3 regions of the Desulfosporosinus sp. Sb-LF genome follow, and region 3 is predicted to be linked to each of the others. Evidence: riboswitches for the same ligand, from Rfam matches in the RefSeq annotation. Region 3 holds a riboswitch; each other region holds the start of a gene.
What was found. A riboswitch is a leader RNA that binds a small molecule or an ion and turns the genes downstream of it on or off. The one in region 3 is predicted to bind cyclic di-AMP.
Positions count from the first base shown of each region.

Region 1: linked by a shared signal. The riboswitch ahead of eam (glutamate 2,3-aminomutase) and the one ahead of E4K68_RS15510 (C40 family peptidase) in region 3 are both predicted to bind cyclic di-AMP.
Region 2: linked by a shared signal. The riboswitch ahead of E4K68_RS13805 (citrate/2-methylcitrate synthase) and the one ahead of E4K68_RS15510 (C40 family peptidase) in region 3 are both predicted to bind cyclic di-AMP.

Region 1 is NZ_SPQR01000005.1:57,699-63,812, forward strand. Features, by position in the region: gene alr (alanine racemase) at 1-780, opposite strand, end outside; gene E4K68_RS08485 (NAD(P)H-hydrate dehydratase) at 761-2,374, opposite strand; gene acpS (holo-ACP synthase) at 2,424-2,780, opposite strand; gene E4K68_RS08495 (TrkA C-terminal domain-containing protein) at 2,796-3,398, opposite strand; cyclic di-AMP (ydaO/yuaA leader) riboswitch at 3,512-3,639, shown strand; gene eam (glutamate 2,3-aminomutase) at 3,748-4,998, shown strand; gene E4K68_RS08505 (hypothetical protein) at 5,031-5,225, shown strand; gene E4K68_RS08510 (TIGR01212 family radical SAM protein) at 5,277-6,114, opposite strand, start outside.
Region 2 is NZ_SPQR01000008.1:195,722-201,835, forward strand. Features, by position in the region: gene E4K68_RS13785 (ABC transporter ATP-binding protein) at 1-1,440, opposite strand, end outside; gene E4K68_RS13790 (hypothetical protein) at 1,488-1,724, shown strand; gene E4K68_RS13795 (flavodoxin family protein) at 1,755-2,333, opposite strand; gene E4K68_RS13800 (helix-turn-helix domain-containing protein) at 2,519-2,854, shown strand; cyclic di-AMP (ydaO/yuaA leader) riboswitch at 3,132-3,274, shown strand; gene E4K68_RS13805 (citrate/2-methylcitrate synthase) at 3,375-4,745, shown strand; gene E4K68_RS13810 (HD domain-containing phosphohydrolase) at 5,006-6,114, opposite strand, start outside.
Region 3 is NZ_SPQR01000010.1:83,481-89,594, reverse strand. Features, by position in the region: gene E4K68_RS15525 (NADH:flavin oxidoreductase) at 1-591, shown strand, start outside; gene E4K68_RS15520 (LysM domain-containing protein) at 825-1,376, opposite strand; RNA gene ssrS (6S RNA) at 1,717-1,904, opposite strand; cyclic di-AMP (ydaO/yuaA leader) riboswitch at 2,203-2,343, shown strand; gene E4K68_RS15510 (C40 family peptidase) at 2,347-3,771, shown strand; partial or broken gene E4K68_RS21150 (citrate/2-methylcitrate synthase) at 3,982-4,121, opposite strand; gene xylB (xylulokinase) at 4,234-5,763, opposite strand; gene E4K68_RS15495 (NAD(P)-dependent alcohol dehydrogenase) at 5,813-6,114, opposite strand, start outside.

The DNA of each region.
Region 1 (6,114 bases), on a different contig from region 3:
ACCATAGCTTACGGTTTCTCCTGTTTTAATAGTTTTGAGATGAGACACTTTCGCTTTCCAAGACATTACCGGTTCCAAGCCAACGTTTCCACCAATCTGCGACGACGGCGCAAGGCCATAAAGGCCTATTCCCGGACGCACAAGTTCAAAATGTGATTCTGGAAATTGGAGAATTGCCGCGCTATTGGCTGCATGCCTGATTGGGATTGTAAGGCCGCCAACCTTGAGTTTGTTATAAATGGACTGAAAACGCTTTAGCTGCTCTCGAGCGAACGACAGATCTTTTTGATCAGACGTGGCAAAGTGTGTAAAAATTCCTTCGATTAATAGGTTCGGCAAAGCGGCAATACGCAGAATCTCCGCCAAGTCTGTTTCTCGAAATCCAATTCGACTCATTCCTGTATCGACTTTAATATGTAATCTCGCAGTTCGATTTTGTTTAACAGCCGCCTCTGAGAGCGCCTGTGCCTGAACAAATTGGAAAATGGCAGGAATTATATCCTCCCTAACTAGAATATCCGACTGGTCCGGTTCGGTAGCCCCAATGACCATAACCGTAAGCTCTGGAAACGCCGCTTTAATCTCCAGCGCTTCTTCCAAGAGAGCAACTCCGAAACGCTTTGCCCCGCACGTAATTAACGTTTTCACGACGGTGATCACTCCATGCCCGTAGGCATCAGCCTTGACAATCGGCATCATTTCACTCTGGGTATACGCCTGAAGCTTGAAGTAATTTTCTTTTAGAGTTTGTAGATTCACCTCAGCCCAAACCCGTCCCATATCTCCATCTCCTCTTTCCCTCTAAAGGCGTAAGTTCCAACGCACGCCGCACTTTAGGCAGTTGTTCTGCCACTTCCGATGCAGTAAACCCTGACCATCCATACTCTATCGCTAACTCATCCGCTGCTTTCCCATGTAAGTATACGCCCAGACACGCCGCTTCCAGCGGGGCAATCCCTTGTGCCAGCCAAGCGAGAATGCAACCTGTGAGGATGTCACCCGTTCCTCCAGTCCCCAATCCGGGATTTCCAGTTGGATTGAAAAAGGCTCGGCCGTCTGGTGAGGCAATGATGGTCACGGAACCCTTTAAAACAACCACTGACTCCCATTCCACGGCTTTCGTTACCGCGATATCCAGTCGGTTTCGCTCAATATCTTCAACACTACATTGACAAAGCCGGGCCATTTCACCCGGATGGGGCGTAAGGATCCGGGGACCTCCGCTATTCAGCGAACCCAGTAAGCCCGGTACTGAAGATACCAGATTGAGGGCATCCGCATCCAAGACAACCGGGCAACGTATGTTTCTCAAGATTTCCTCTAGTACAGTTATAAATTGCGGATTCTGAGCTAAGCCCGGCCCTACTGCCAAGGCTTGGGCCTTCTCGGATTGCTTTAAGATCGCTGACCAAGCTTTTTCGTTCAGGGTATCTTCTCCAGGTGCGGACCAAACGGTTGCTTCCGTGATGTTTGCATCAACTTCTTTGGCAATTCCCTCCGGAGTGATGATCTGCAACAGTCCAATGCCGCTTCGCAAAGCTCCCCGCCCAGCTAGAACAGCAGCTCCACTCATTCCTTTAGACCCTGCCACAAGAATTCCTTTACCATGGGTTCCTTTGTGACCTTTAAATTGGCGAATGGGCAGCATAGCGCGCACATCGCCATCCGTTAACACAAACGTAGAAATTTCTTCATCTTTAAAGTAGGGTTCGGGAATAGAAATTGAATCCACCACAACCCGTCCGCTGTATTCTGGCCCTTCGCCCAGAAAAAGACCCCATTTAGGAAGTCCAAAGGTAACGGTGGTGTGGGCGCGGATCGCAGTACGGTAGACATTTCCCGTGTTGGCCTCCACCCCACTGGGAACGTCGATAGAGATCACACACCCCGATGCACGATTTACTTCATCGACATATTCTTCGATCAAACTCGGCAAAGCCCCACGCATCCCAATCCCATACAGGGCATCCACCACGACATCCGCTTGAGTTAATGCCAAACGCGTCAAACGCCGTTGTTTCTCCCCTTCTATTACAAAGCATCTCCCAGTTGTTCCTTGAAAAAGGCGCAAGTTTAAGGCTGCATCTCCTTTAAATTCCTTCAGGCCAGCGAATAGCAAAGCCGTGACATCCATGCCTTGGAGAACCAAATGCCGTGCCACAGCCAAGCCGTCTCCTCCATTATTGCCCTTGCCAACTAAAATCACTGCCTTTCGGCCGTTCATCCCTCCCCCACTCGACTCGGAGAGACAATGACGAATTTCTTCGACAACAGCCCAGGCTGCATTCTCCATAAGCAGTAAACTCGGAATGCCATAATTTGAAATTGCTCTTTCTTCGATCTGCCTCATCTGTTCGGCGCTAACCACACGCACTTTCCCCACCCCGGTTCTTATTCTTATCTTGCGTCCAATTTTTTGTTTCTTAGTCTAAGACCGCAAAGGCCATCGCCTGCGTGCGATTATGGGACAAACTGACTCGAACCGTGGAACCGCCTCTGGCCCTAACCAAATTCATGGCTCTGGAACTAAGATAAACTAGAGGCTCTCCACTAACATCACTCAATATTTCTATATCATGCCAGGATAATCCGCAGAGCCCTGTCCCCAATGTTTTAAGAACAGCCTCTTTTCCAGCGAAACGAGCCGCATAACTCTGAATGCCTTTACTTCTAAGGTTCTCTCTCTCTCTAGGTGTGAAAAGACGTTCATTCAACTTTGGTTGACGTTTAAACGCTATATCGATTCGTTCTATTTCAATAATATCAATGCCAGGATACATTTTGCATACTCCAAATCATGTAATTAACTGCGTCAACTGAACTTGGCCCTCTGCTGAGCCTGCAACTAGTAAGACATCTTCTGCTTGAAGAACAAAACCAGCCTCCGGAGAAAAATGTTCAAAACCGTCTCGAACTACTGCAATAATCGTTGTCCCCGTACGCTCTCGAATCCTTAATTCCTGCAAGGTCTTCCCAATCGCCGATGAGGCCTTTTCTAGTTTGATTTCTCCGACATCTAGCCAACGGGACATAATGCGTTCAGCATATCCACGCATTTTGTTTAGATGGTGTTCAATCTTTAGATCATTCTCACGCCTTTGGTCCATTAAACTTTTTAAGTCTTCTAGAAAGACTTGGATTTCTCCTTTTTGGTTGAAGGATTTAGTAAATTTTTCTGCCAAAGACTTTGATGTTACGGTAATCCCTACCCCTTGACTAACCATAACCACACCGACATTTTGCAGAATTGCAATCGCCCGACGTATAGTTTCTGGTGAGACATTATACCGCCCTGCTAACGTAGAACGACCATGAATTTTTTCTCCTTCATGATATTCTCCCATCGTGATAGCGTGCGCTATATCAATAGCTATTTCCTGATAGCGTGCTTGGTCCAATCAGTTCAACCCCTTACCCCATTTGTTCTATTATAACATAGCCAAATGCTGGTGGCATCATGCTATTGACAAGTAACAACTTTAATGTTACTATTAAGTTGTTAGTAAAAATAAATAATAGATTGCTTAATTTCCTAAAGGAAAACGGGGGAACCACATCTTGGGGTGAATCGCCAAATGGCGTAGAGCAGTTTCAGCTCGAACCCGACAGCTAACCTCGTAAGCGTTGAAACACGTTAACGTAATATCGTGATATTCTGCGTTTATTTCTTTTGGGAACCGCCATAGTAGAGCGGTTCTCTTTTTGTTTCAATCGTGAACCCTCGAATATAATAAAGGAGGAATCTGGATGGCTGTTCAACTTCTCAATAAACCCGATACATTTCGTCAATTCGCACTGCAGCGGGGCGCAGTTCTTAAACAAAAAATAACGCCTTATCTTGAAAAATGCAAAACCATCCCAACGGGGTTCTCGAACACAGAAGCTTACCAATTCAACCGAGCAAACATTCTAAAGCACTTCAATGCAACGCTCGAAGACTGGAATAATTGGCACTGGCAAATGCACAACAGGATCACCGATCCTCACGTCTTGAGTGCTATACTTCCCGCCTTAACCACGGAACAATGCCAAGAAATCGAGCGTGTAGGAAAAACCTTCCGTTGGGCTGTATCCCCGTACTATCTGAGTTTGATGGATGTTACAGATCCCCTTGACCCTATTCGTCTTCAGGGACTACCTACACAGGATGAACTTTTCGATGATTTTGGCGAAGAAGATCCCATGGGGGAAGCCATTACATCCCCTGCTCCCTGCATTACCCGTCGTTATCCTGATCGCTTAATTATCAACGTCACGAATATGTGCGCAATGTACTGCCGACATTGTCAGCGCCGACGAAATATTGGTGAAACGGACACCCACGAAGAACGGGCCCGACTTACAGCAGCGCTCGATTATATTCGGTCAAACCCCGAGATTCGGGACGTCTTAGTGACAGGCGGAGACGCCTTACTTCTCAGTGATCTAACCTTAGATTGGCTTCTTGGGGAACTCCATTCCATTCCTCATGTAGAAATCAAACGCCTCGGGACACGAGCTCCCGTGACCATGCCGATGCGCATTACGAATGAATTATGTTCTATCTTGGCCAAATATCCACCTTTATATATCAACACACAGTTCAACCACCCCAAAGAAGTGACCGAAGATGCCAAAAAGGCGGCTGACAAACTCGTTGCAGCCGGAGTGGTCTTAGGAAATCAGACGGTATTGCTCAAAGGCGTTAATAATCAGCCGGAAATCATGAAAAAACTCAATCAAGAACTACTCAAAATTAGAGTCCGCCCCTATTATATCTTTCATGCCAAAAACGTCAAAGGAACACGTCATTTTGTGCCTCGGATCCAAGACGGACTTGATGTTATGGAACATTTACGGGGATATACTTCAGGGCTTGCGATACCAACCTATATTGTGAATGCTCCCAAAGGCGGCGGCAAAACTCCCATCTTACCGCAATATCTTATGTCCCTCCATGAAAACAAAGCGGTTTTGCGTACTTGGGAAGGAAAACTCATCCGGTATGAAACTCCATAATAGGAGATTAACCTTTGAAAGGGGTGTGTAAAATGATGGAACGTCTCAATAACGACCAAATAGCCCAGCGGATTCTGGATGCAAACTCAGATCTGAAACGTTACTTGAACTTAGCACCTAGCCTTAATAAACCTGCTCCATCCCAACCAAAAACCACCGTAGGATATTTCCAACGTCCGATTTCCACGACCCCATTTCATAGACCTTTGCTAAGACCTTTAGAATAGGTCTTGTGAATATCACTTAGTCCTCTCCATTTACTAGCGGTCCTCGGACCGCTAGTTTTTTGCGTTTTTCCCTTGCCATGTATCTCTTCGTGCTAATTCCGCGTCAATAGCATTGAGGACCTCCCATTTTTTGCGGCTCCAAAGAGGTCCGATGAGATCGTCCGGTGGTCCATCTCCTGTCAAACGATGAATCACCATCTCTTGTGGTAAGATCTCCAAAATATCGACGATGAGCGAGACATAGCCTTCTTTCGTCAGAAAATCAAACGGTTCACACTGATAAATTTCCTCCAACGGCGTTCCCCTCAATACATGTAACAAATGAAGTTTGATCCCTTGTAAAGGAAGCTCAGCAACCGCTTGCGCTGTTGCCATCATTTCTGCTTTTGTTTCTCCCGGTAACCCAAGAATAATATGAGCACAAACCTGTATTCCCCTCGAACGCAACTGATCAAGGCCCCTTAGAAATTGAGCATAGTCATGACCACGACCAATCCACTGCATGGTTCGGTCATGAATACTTTGTAACCCCAGCTCGACCCACAAATAGGTTCTTTGATTCAATTCCTCAAGATAATCCAAGACATCCTCTGGTAAGCAGTCCGGCCTTGTCGATATGGATAACCCTACGACATGCTCCTCGGCTAAGGCCTCTTCATAGACTTCGCGCAACCGTGTTACGTTGGCATAGGTATTCGTATAGGCTTGGAAATACGCGATGTACCTGGCACCAGGCCATTTTTTCTTCATTCGTTCCTTCACTTCTACAAACTGATCGTGAATAGACAGCTCCTGATTTCCAGCAAAATCTCCGGACCCCCGTTCACTGCAATAGACACACCCGCCCGTTCCCAACGTCCCATCTCGGTTAGGGCATGTAAATCCAGCA
Region 2 (6,114 bases), on a different contig from region 3:
CTTTTGACCGCCGGAGAGCCTGACTCCACGTTCCCCCACATAGGTATCGTAACCCTCGTCAAGAGTCATAATGAACTCATGAATATTGGCATCTTGCGCAGCTTCAATGATTTCTGCATCTGTAGCGTCGGCCTTACCGTACGCAATATTTTTTTTAATTGAGCCATCAAACAGATAGACGTCCTGTTGCACAATGCCGATCGTATTACGCAAAGACTCCAGCGAAATATCCCTGATATCCTTTCCATCGATGGTGATCGATCCGGCGGTAACGTCATAAAATCTCGGCAGGAGAGAACATAAGGTTGTTTTTCCCCCGCCGGACGGCCCGACCAAGGCAATCGTTTTCCCCGCTCTTATCGTGAGGTTTACATTATCTAAAACATTGTAATCATCGTTATAGCGAAACGAGACACTTTTATAGTCAATATCCCCTAAAACTTTAGAAAGGGGTTCAGCCCCTGCTTTGTCCACTATATTGGGCTGAGTTTCGACAACTTCAATGAATCGCTTAAATCCAGCGTACCCTTTTTGAAATTGTTCTGTAAAGTCGATCAGCACATCAATCGGATTGATAAAGATGTTAATGTAAAGGACATAGATCGCCAGATCGGTAATTTTCAGCGAGCCCTCGGCGATAAATACCCCTCCGGAAACAATGACCACAACATAGAGTAGTCCTTCAAAAAATGAATTCCAGGCATGAAAACTCCCCATAGTTTTATAAGTTTCGATTTTGGATAATAAGAACGCTTGATTGCTTTTACTGAATTTTTCACTTTCCAAGTCCTCATTAGCGAAGGACTTGACCACTCGGATTCCAGAGAGGCTATCTTGTACGCTGGAATTAACGGCGGCAATTTTAACTCTGTTGTCGATAAATATGGGGGTCATTTTAATATTCTTATAAACGGTGAACAGCACCATGATGACTGTGACTAACAACAAAATCAAGGTCATTTTGACATTGATAATCATTAGGATAATAAAGGAGCCAACGATTTTCAGAGCGGAGATAAAGAGGTTTTCTGGTCCGTGATGAGCAAGCTCGGATATATCAAACAAGTCAGCGACCAGTTTGGACATCATTTCGCCAGTGTTGTTTTTATCATAATATGAGAAAGATAATCTTTGAAAATGATTGAACAAATCCTTCCTCATTTCCGTTTCCATTCTAGCGCCCATAATGTGTCCCCAGGAAATGATGAAATACCGGCAGAAATACTTTATGACGTACATCCCCAACAAGGCGATACCGACAAACACTAAAGCATAGAGAATCGTCGCCTTATCTTTGGTAAACAGATTCTTGGTTAGATAATTAAGGATTTGAGGAAAGGCCAGATCAATGATGGAAACGATCACGGCACAAAACATGTCCGTGTAAAAAAGGAATTTGTGGGGTTTGTAATACTTAATAAATTGCTTGAGACTATTCATGAATGCGATAGGGTCCCCTCTCAGAGTTTTATCTTCATTGTAACATAGTGGGTGGAGCTTTTTATGTCCAGGTGATCATTGGTGTCCTACATATTTCAACGGCAAATGTATTTGGGATGGTGATTTTAATTGTCAAAAAGGATTCTCCTCATGATAGAAATTATCTGGAACTTGTCAGAAAATACTTTGAGGTGAAACTTTTTAAGCTGATGAAAATGAAAAAGGGCGCACTTGATATGCGCTCTTTTTTAGATACTAATTGCTTAAGTAATTGTATGGATTAATCATTATTCATAGGAATCTTGGAAATTGGATTAACCGTTAACCTGTTTTAATAGCTTTGCCATGTTTTTCCCAAGGACCTTGAAGGTTTCGATCCCTTCAGCATCATTTTGGATATCACCTGGATCACGGGATAACGTCATATTCCAATAGCTCGAACTGCAAATGACCATCTCGGCGATTCCAAAGAAAAAGTTGATGGCGGAGTAGGCAAAGGTTGATCCCGCTCTTCGGGCAGAAACGACCGAAGCCCCCACTTTTCCCCTCAATAAAGCACCACCGTTGGATTTCGCTACATAACCACTACGATCGATAAGGGCCTTTACTTCGGTGCTTACATTACTGAAGTAGGTGGGTGAACCAATTATGATTCCATCAGCCTCTTCCATTTTCTGAATAAAGGTATTCATCTCATCGTCCTTGCGCGCACACCGATTATCTTTAGTTTTTCCGCATTTGCCGCAGGCCAGGCAGCCAAAGACTTTACGCCCGCCCAATTGAACGATTTCAGTTTCGATGCCTTCGTTTTCTAATTCCGCCAAGACAATTTTGAGACTTTGTGTAGTATTGCCATTAACCCGCGGACTTCCATTAAATGCTACAACCTTCATACCAGTCACTCCTTAAAACGTTTTGCATAGTTGATTGCTTGATATAATAATAATCGATATAATATTACTTAACAAGTACGTACATTGTCGTACTATAGTATCTAATTGTATACCATAAATTTAAAAGGCTTATAAGCATTATGTGAGAATTATTTATCCGGTAATGTCTAAAGGAGTGAAGCGAAATGATCAAGTTCAAAAATAACGAATATCAATGTTCCATGGAATTGACTTTGGCCCTTATCGGTGGAAAGTGGAAAGCACTTATACTCTGGCATTTAGGTGATAAAACGTTAAGATATAGTGAACTGAGGAAACTGTTACCAAATGTCACGCCGAAAATGTTGACTCAACAGCTTAGAGAGTTGGAAGACAGTGGCTTGGTCAAAAGATTCATTTATACACAAATACCACCCAAAGTTGAGTATTCTCTGACTCAAGCAGGTAAGAGCCTACTACCCATTTTAGATACCATGTGTAAATGGGGACAGAATTACGCTGATGAATACGAACAACATTAATAAAACCGGAAAAATCAAGAACGCCATGCAAGAACGTCAACAAAGAATTGACCTCTCCTCAAAAAACAGATTAAACCCATTTACTGCTGACTTACTGCTGGTAGGGTTTACTTCGACCCATTCCAAAAACTAGGGACTATATTTTATTGAGTATAATACTTGTTCAAAAGAAGTATGTGGGAAGGGCAAAAAACTTGACTATTTCATATATAGAGTGATAGACTTAATGAAATTTATCTCGACCTTAGGTTGTACTATTCACGATTCAACTTAATATCGCTCACTATCGCTTAATTCTATTTAGAAGCGGGGGAACCATTTCTGGGGTGAATCCTTCACAGGTAAATGTTTTGTGAAGGTAGGGTTACTTTTCGACCCGAATCCGTCAGCTAACTTCGTAAGCGTTGAAAGAGAGGAATTGAGCACTGTGCTTTGCTTTGCTATTCCTTGCTTTTTTCGTTAGCTGTAACCCTAGATAGTTTGTCTAGGGTTTTTATTTTTAAAAGGGGTGATTCTTATGATGGGAAATTACGAAATGGAACTGTCTGAAGGAAAAATGCTTAACGAATTAAGTAAGCTGGCTCACAAAAGCAGCCTAATTAAACCTGAGTTGTATAGTAAATACGCAGTTAAACGCGGACTCCGAGATCTAGACGGGAGAGGGGTACTCGTTGGTTTGACAGAGATAGGAGAGGTCCATTCCTATATTCTCGATGAAGGAGAGATCATTCCTGTTCCGGGCCGCTTAATTTATCGCGGCTACGATATCGCGGACCTTGTGGAAGGCTTTACAGATGAAGATCGCTATGGGTTTGAAGAGGCTGCTTATTTGCTGCTCTTTGGACGTCTACCGGATCATAACGCACAAAAGGATTTTCAACAACTACTTACCCTTAATCAAATGCTGCCAGAAGATTTCGCTCGTGATATGATTTTAAAAGCTCCCAGCAAAGATATCATGAATACGCTGGCGAGAAGTGTTCTGGCATTATACTCCTTTGATGACAATCCTGATGATACGTCTATGGAGAACGTTTTAAAACAATGTATTCGGCTTATTGCCTGTTTTCCATCTTTAGCAGTCTATGGTTACCAAGCATTCTCCCATTACCATGGAAATCAAAGCCTGTATATTCACAGTCCACGAGCGGATTTGAGTATTGCTGAGAACATTCTCTCTATGCTGCGACCAGATAGTAAATATACAAAGCTAGAGGCAACGCTGCTTGATCTGGCCTTAGTGCTTCATGCCGAACATGGTGGAGGCAACAATTCAGCCTTTGTGACCCACGTCGTCACTTCTACTGGAACAGATACCTACTCTGCTATGGCGGCGGCTATTGGTGCGCTCAAGGGGCCGCGGCATGGAGGGGCTAACATTAAGGTTGTCCAGATGTTTGAGGATATCAAAGACAAATTGAAGAATTGGGATGATGATGAAGAAATTGAGACCTACCTTACGCAGATCCTTACCAGAGATGCCTTTGATCGGTCAGGTTTAATTTATGGGATTGGCCACGCCGTTTACTCCATCTCGGATCCGAGGGCGGTTATTCTTAAAGATTATGTTGCCCAACTTGCCCGAGAAAAGGGGCTGGAAGCTGAATTTGAGCTTTACGCAGCGGTTGAGAGACTAGCACCTCAAGTTATAGCGAAGTCTAATAAAATGTATAAGGGTGTTAGTGCCAATGTCGATTTCTATTCTGGTTTTGTTTACAGAATGCTGAATATCCCAGATGAAATGTTCACGCCGATTTTTGCCATTGCCAGAATCGCAGGCTGGAGTGCGCATCGCATTGAAGAAATAGTCAATGCAGGGAAAATCATAAGGCCGGCCTACAAAAGTGTAGCACCCAGACGAAATTATATTAGGATGATCGAAAGGACGTAATCGAATAGAGATGAAGTCATCGTGGCAATGGTTAAAGACGCTATTCTGAGATCCTTAAAACTCGCTACTAGTGTCCCTCGAAATTATCATAGCGTTATGAACTAAAAAACAATAATCCCGCCCGTCATGGACGGGATTATTGTTTTTTAGATAATTCTAAGAAACACCTGAAATTGTCATATCATATATTCGAAAAGATTATATTTAGATTAACCAATAATTTGTATTAGATTATTGGTATGGGAGAATCATGAGAAGTGTTAATTTTCCCTCTTCAGTATGGAAGATGAATTGACAACTTTGTCAATGAATACTTTCACCAACTCTGGGTCGAACTGAATCCCGGCATTTTTCTGAAGTTCTCTTATAGCCACTTCATCAGGTAAAGCACCCCGATAACTTCTTACGCTCGTCATGGCATCATAGGCGTCCGCAATGGCTATAATCCTGGGTTGAAGGGGTAGTTCCTCACCCTTTAAACCCTTCGGGTAGCCTAACCCATCCCATCGTTCATGATGAGCCAACACGTATTCCGCCATTTCTGCCATACCGTTGACCGTGCTCAGAATACGATAACCGATTTCTGGATGGCGTTTAATTTCTTCCCATTCATCATTTGTCAGTTTTCCCGGCTTATTAAGTATTTTTTCGTCAATCGCAATTTTACCTATATCATGAAGCAAGCCAACGCTTTTTAGTTCCTGAACTTCTCCTTCTGGTAGACCAAGAGCCTCTCCCATACTTCGACAGAGTGTGGAAACTCTGTGTGAGTGCTGTTCTTCCCGTTTGTTCTTTTCGTGAAGGGTTCTAATAATCGTATTTATAGTTTTTCCACGCATACTTGGGCCTTCAAAGAGTTTTCTCTTGTACATATAATCTTCGGCTTTTTTAAATAGTTCAAGAATATCCTCTTTCTCGTAACGTTTTATTTCATAGCCAAAAGAAATTGATATTTCGATTGAACCCACTCTTTCCTGTAGAGCTAACGAATTGATTCGTTTAAGAATTTGCTCTGTTTCAGCAGCATCCGTGTTGGGCAACAGGATGACGAATTCATCTCCGCCAAGTCGGGCGATAATATCATCGTCTCGGCAGCCTTTGCAGAGCACTTCGGCAACGTTTTTTAGAAGTTCATCACCGATGGCATGACCAAAGGAATCATTAATCAGCTTAAGGCCATTGACATCGGCCATCACAAGAGTCAAGGGATAATTTCTTGCGACATCGAGTCGTTTTAATTCTTCTTCAAAAAAGCGCCGGTTATAGAGACCGGTCAGTTGGTCATGGAAGCTCAAATGAACGATTTTCTTTTCTGCACGCTTTCGATCCGTGACATCCTGAATCATGCCCAGCAAACGAACCGCATTGA
Region 3 (6,114 bases):
CTTACCCGCGAGGGAATTGCGAATATCATCAGTGCCTTTCAAAATGCAGCTCGACGTACTAAGGAGGCTGGCTTCGATGGCGTAGAAATCCATTCCGCCCATGGTTACCTTCTCAATCAATTTTTCTCCCCGCTAACCAACAAACGTACCGATGAATATGGTGGAAATGTACATAATCGTATTCGTCTCCACCTGCAAGTCATAGAAGCGGTACGCGCCGCAGTAGGTGACGATTTCCCAATTCTTTTACGATTAGGTGCGTCTGATTTTAGAGAGGGCGGAATTATTATCGAGGATAGTCAAGTCGCCGCCAAAGAATTTGAAAAGGCCGGTGTAAATATTCTTGATATTTCCGGCGGTTTCTCAGGATATATGGTACCTGACCTTAGCGGACAAGGCTATTTTGCACCGCTCAGCGAAGCCATCAAAAAGATAGTCTCCATTCCGGTAATTCTCACGGGTGGAATTACCGAAGTACAAGCAGCCGAACAATTGCTAGCTGAAAAGAAAACAGACCTCATTGGTGTAGGAAGGGCGATCCTTCAAAATTCCAAATGGGCAGAGCAGGCTATCAATAGCATGCTCAATTAACGCTAAAAGCCTTTAATCATTGGTTATTGAGGACATATTTATGCTTGATGTTTGTTTATTCGGAACAGGTGGCTGGCATCCCTTGTAAAGGTCTAATTGAAAAATGATTCTAGATGGCGGCTCTCCTATTTCTGATGGAAATAGGAGGGTTCCTTGCGTTGTCAATTAAGCGGAGTTTTAGTTGCAAGCTGCGTTAGGTCATAAATGAAATACCTATAGGGTCAAAAGTATGTTTATCTATGACAACGATTTAAACTTCCCTGCAATTTTATGGATCCCTGGTTCCCCGTAGCACTATTGGCTGGAAAAACCCTTATTATTGTATCCGGTGTCAATGATGCGGCAGTCGGAAAAAAGGTAGTTCCTGAAAAAGTAGGCGGAGTTTGAGGTGATGGGTATAGTTGTTGGCGTGAAGTAACCTGATTAGGAAGGTTTACTTCTGCAATCAATATATCAAACCCAACAGGTAGAGCATCCATCACCGCCATAACACTGATTGCTTGTGTTCCTACGAAACTAGTATAAACAAGAGCTACTCCCGCTACACCTAATTCGGCGGGTTGAACAAGATCCAGTGTGACACAGCAAGGAAAGGGAATTTGACCTGGAACACATAATATATCACCCGAAAAAATAACGTTAGGGTCAGTAATATGAGGATTTGCTCTGACGAGTTCCGATAAATTGATCCTAAAAATACTCGATATGATAAACATTGTATCCCCAGGATTGACAGTATAGTGTCCGGCATAATTGGTAGGGCATGCGGCAGGAACGCGTGGCATTCTTATCACCCCTTTATAGATTTGGCTATATAATATGGAGGAATTTCTACACTGACACTTTTGAGTACTTCATCTACAATATCTTTGATGTACATATTCGCCACAGTGACTTTCCGAGTTGGACTAAACTGGTCAATCCATCCGAATACATTGTTCCATGCCATGTACAGTATTAGTTCGCGATGTAAATATAGCAAAAAGAGACGATTCTAATAAATCGTCTCTTAAATAAGATCGGTGTTAACTACACACCCTTAAACTTCCGCTTCTGTCAATTTCGCCAGTCCTTGATTTGCTGGAGCCATTAACCGGGATTGAACCGGTGACCCCAAAAATAGTATTTAACCCCACAATGCCGTTGGACTAATTTGGTTTCTGACCCTGCTCTCGCAGGTGGGCGTCTTCACTTTACAGTTCAGTCTTCCCTTTTCCTAAAAAGGGCTTGACCTACTAGGAAAGATTATTAAACTCCCGGTCATCTATATAGGATCAAAACCAAACATAAGTCTTCGTACATCGCAGGAAGTATATTTAACGCATTTCCTTGCGGCATATTGCTATTTTAGCAAGATACATCTGTTAATGCATTAGTTGATTATTGGCTATAATGACATCTATATCCTGGTCCCACTATATCCCCTCACGTATCATATACCTTGCAACGCTCGTTTAAATCGATAGTTATATCTAGGAAGATAATTGCACATTATCCTCACCTGTGTACGCATCTGGGCGGCCTATAAGATACAATGCCATATATTACATAAATAGATTTAGAGGACATATGCATATCTTGTCGAATATTAATTGCTATGCTTTCAAAGTAAAGATATAAAAGCTGAATCTAGTTTCACACCTAGAGCGGGGGATACTTTTATGGGGTGAAACGCGCATACCATACGCGTCGGGCTAACACCTTGATGCCCGAATCCGTCAACTAACCTCGTAAGCTAAGAAGGGTGAAAATTATTTGAATTTCAATTGGACTCAAAACAAAAAGCTTATCCAACAAGTTCTCCACGACACTCGACGAAAAATATCTTGGAAATCACCGCTAGTCATCGGTAGTTTATCTATTACAATTATGTTAACTGGCGGGCTCACCTATTTTCTTTCGACCACGACGTCTGCAGCTGCTGTCATGATTAACGGTCAACAGATCGGCTTAGTCCGTAATGTTAATACTGGTAAAAATCTCATTGACACGTTTCTCAAACAAAGTGGCGAGCCATTCGGGCTGATTGCCAAAACGCATGACCAAATCAGTTATGAAACTGTCAGAGTTCATCCCGCGGTCTATCTTGAATCTACTTTGAGCGAAAAGACGTTGGACAATAAATTAAAGGTTTATCTTGATGGTTACAAGTTAGAGGCAGACGGTTCTACTATCGCAGTATTACCCAGCAAAGAAGATTCCGATAAAGTTCTAAAAGACTATGAAGCCTATTTTGTTAAACCCAGTGATGAAAACAAGGTGACTTCCGTAAATTTTGCTGAAAAAGTTAGTGTCGAAGAGGCAGAAGTTCAACCAGATCAAATGAAACAACTTGATCAAGCGTTTAAAGTGTTGCTTGACGGTAAAGTAAGGACAAGGGATTACACGGTCCTTTCCAGTGATTCTTGGTGGCTTATCGCTCGCAAAAACAATATGATGACAGACGAAGTATTAGCCGGTAATCCGGGAGCAACTAAAGATACAAAGTTGAAGCCAGGTCAACTGATTAAGCTTGTTGACTCTACACCTTATCTTACTGTCGTGAGTCAGGGAACCTATTCAGGTCAAGAAACAATTCCCTATGACGTCGAAACAAAAGCTGATAACAGTTTAGGAACCGGTCAAACAAAAGTCCTTGAACAAGGCAGTAATGGCTCAAAATTAGTTACCTATTCTTATGAGCAAAGGAATGGTATTGACGTTACCAAGCAAGTATTAGATGAAAAGATTATTCAAGTTCCTGTCAATCAAGTCGTTGCTAAAAGTTCTAGTAGTCGGCCTGTCAAAGTAGCTTTGGCTGTTTCTCGGGGAGGCAATGGTTCTTCAACCATCGTCGATCGCGCCCTCAGTTTGCAAGGGACGCCCTATGTTTTTGGCGGAACAACTCGAAGTGGCTTTGACTGTTCATCTTTTACCAAGTATGTCTACGCAAGTTCTGGGATATCACTTCCTCGTACATCGTATGCACAATTCGCTTCGGGAGTTGCGGTCGGCAGAGATAATCTTCAGCCAGGCGATTTAGTATTTTTTACAACGTATACTACGGGTGCATCTCATGTGGGCATATATATGGGGGGAGGACGTTTTGTTCATGCCAGTAACCCTAGTAGTGGGGTTACTACATCAAGTCTTAGTGATAGCTTTTACTCCTCCCGTTATCTCGGAGCTCGCAGGTATTAGAGCCCCTCTACATAGAAGGGTACGCGCCGCAGTAGGTGACGATTTCCCAATTCTTTTACGCGATTAGGTGTGTATAATTCCAAATGGGCAGAGCTGGCTATCAATAGCCTACGTCAAAAATGGGTAGAACAGTTTACGAAGAAACAAGGTCGGAAGTCTCATGCTTCCAGCCTTGTTTCTTTCTTGTAATAGAATAATAGATAATGATTCAATTTGTCTTTCAATATCCGGTATCATCTGGACAACCTTAATGTTAAGCCCTCCATGTCGCGGTCCCTTAAGCGCACCAATAGCTGCGGCCATAGCAGAGTAGGTATCTCTGCACCGGTAGAAGTGACGACGTAAGTCACATCCTAATCACCCTTAAAAAAGCGATCCTGCTTCTAGACAGGAATGAGCTTAGTATAAAACCACCAGTCACTAAAAGGCGACTGGTGGTTTGAGAGGATCGGCTGTTGTCTTTTATTTTGGGAGTTTAGATAAATACTTAAACGACGGCTGTAAATCAGTGTACAATTTCTTATAAAGCTCGTAATAGTCTTCATACACCTTACGTGTTGACAGATTTGGGGTTTGGATACTTTTCTTACTGACTAAATTGTCACAAGCAGCTTCTACAGAATCATAGATACCTGCTCCAACTCCCGCTAGTATTGCTACACCGAGGGCAGGCCCTTCATCCGCTTTGATCGTGCTAACAGAGCAACCGTACATATCCGCAAGCATCTGTCTCCAAACAGGACTTCTTCCACCACCACCACAGGCGATCATATCGTCGACATTTACCCGCATTTCCTTGAATACATCGACACATTCCAGCTGGGAAAATGCTACGCCCTCCATGACTGCTCGAATCATGTTAGCTCGATCATGCGAAGCGGACAATCCGAAGAATACCCCTCGACAATATGGATCCGGATGTGGAGAACGTTCACCCATCAAGTAAGGTAGATAAACAAGTCCACCTGCTCCGGGCATCACTTTTTGGGCTAACTGACCCATAACAACATAGGGGTCAACTCCTAGCTTTTCAGCCTCGATCATTTCCTCATTGCAGCAAGTATCTCTTAACCATTTTAACGATAAGCCAGCACCCAAAGTACAGCTCATGAGCGTCCATTTCCCTGGCACAGCACTACATAGAGTATGCACTCTTCCCTTAATGTCAATGGAAACATCATCCGAAATTGCGTACACGACACCGGAAGTACCTATAGTAGTAAAAGCATTACCTGCCCTTACAACACCTGTACCAACAGCAGCTGCAGAGTTGTCGGCTGCACCGCCCACAACGATTGTGCCCTCACGGAGTCCCGTCAACTCAGCTGCCCTTCTGTGTATTTTACCTGTAACGTCTGGAGATTCATAGATCTTCCCCAGCATAGATTTGTCGATATTAAACTTGGATAATATTTCATCAGACCAACAACGTTTAGGTATGTCCATGAGTTGCATACCAGAGGCATCTGACATTTCTGTAGCAAATTCACCCGTAAGCATATATCGGATATAATCCTTAGGAAGTAAAATATGTGCACATTTCTCATATACTTCAGGTTCATTGTTCTGAACCCAAAGTATCTTGGAAGCGGTAAAGCCTGTAAGCGCAGGATTAGCTGTAATTTCAATGAGTCGTTTTTCACCGATTATACTATTCATCTGCTGGCATTCTTTGTCTGTACGTTGATCGCACCAAATGATCGAATTTCTTAAAACGATGCCATTTCTATCGAGAATTACAAGCCCATGCATCTGTCCTGAAAGACCTATACCCGAAATTTCAGAGGCATCTATGCCGCTTTTAGTAATAACGTATTTAATACCATCGCATGTGGCATTCCACCAATCAGAAGGGTCTTGCTCTGCCCACCCATTAGCTGGCTGATATAATGGGTATTCTATCGTCTTTGAACAAATTACGTTTCCAACAAAATCAAACAACACAGTTTTTGTACCCGAAGTTCCTAAATCAACGCCAAGTAAATATTGCATCGCGCGCATCCCTCCTGATATGGAAGTCCCCAAAATTTGGTGTAATCGTCTAATCGATTTTTATAACTGCTTTAACTACCTCTTGTTTATGGTTAATGGCGAAGTCAAATGCTTGGGCAACGTCATCAAAATCAAACTCATGAGTAATAATCCCAGAGATATCAATAATGCCCTTTGCAATCGCATTGATTGCTTGAGGATAGATATTTCTGTAACGAAAAACCGATTTAATTTCTGCTTCCTTAGCCAAGATTTTTGCAAAGTTATATTCGATAATATCCTGAGGTGCCATGCCGACAAGGACTATACAACCACCATTTTTTATAAGATATGGGGTTTGAGTAATTGTTT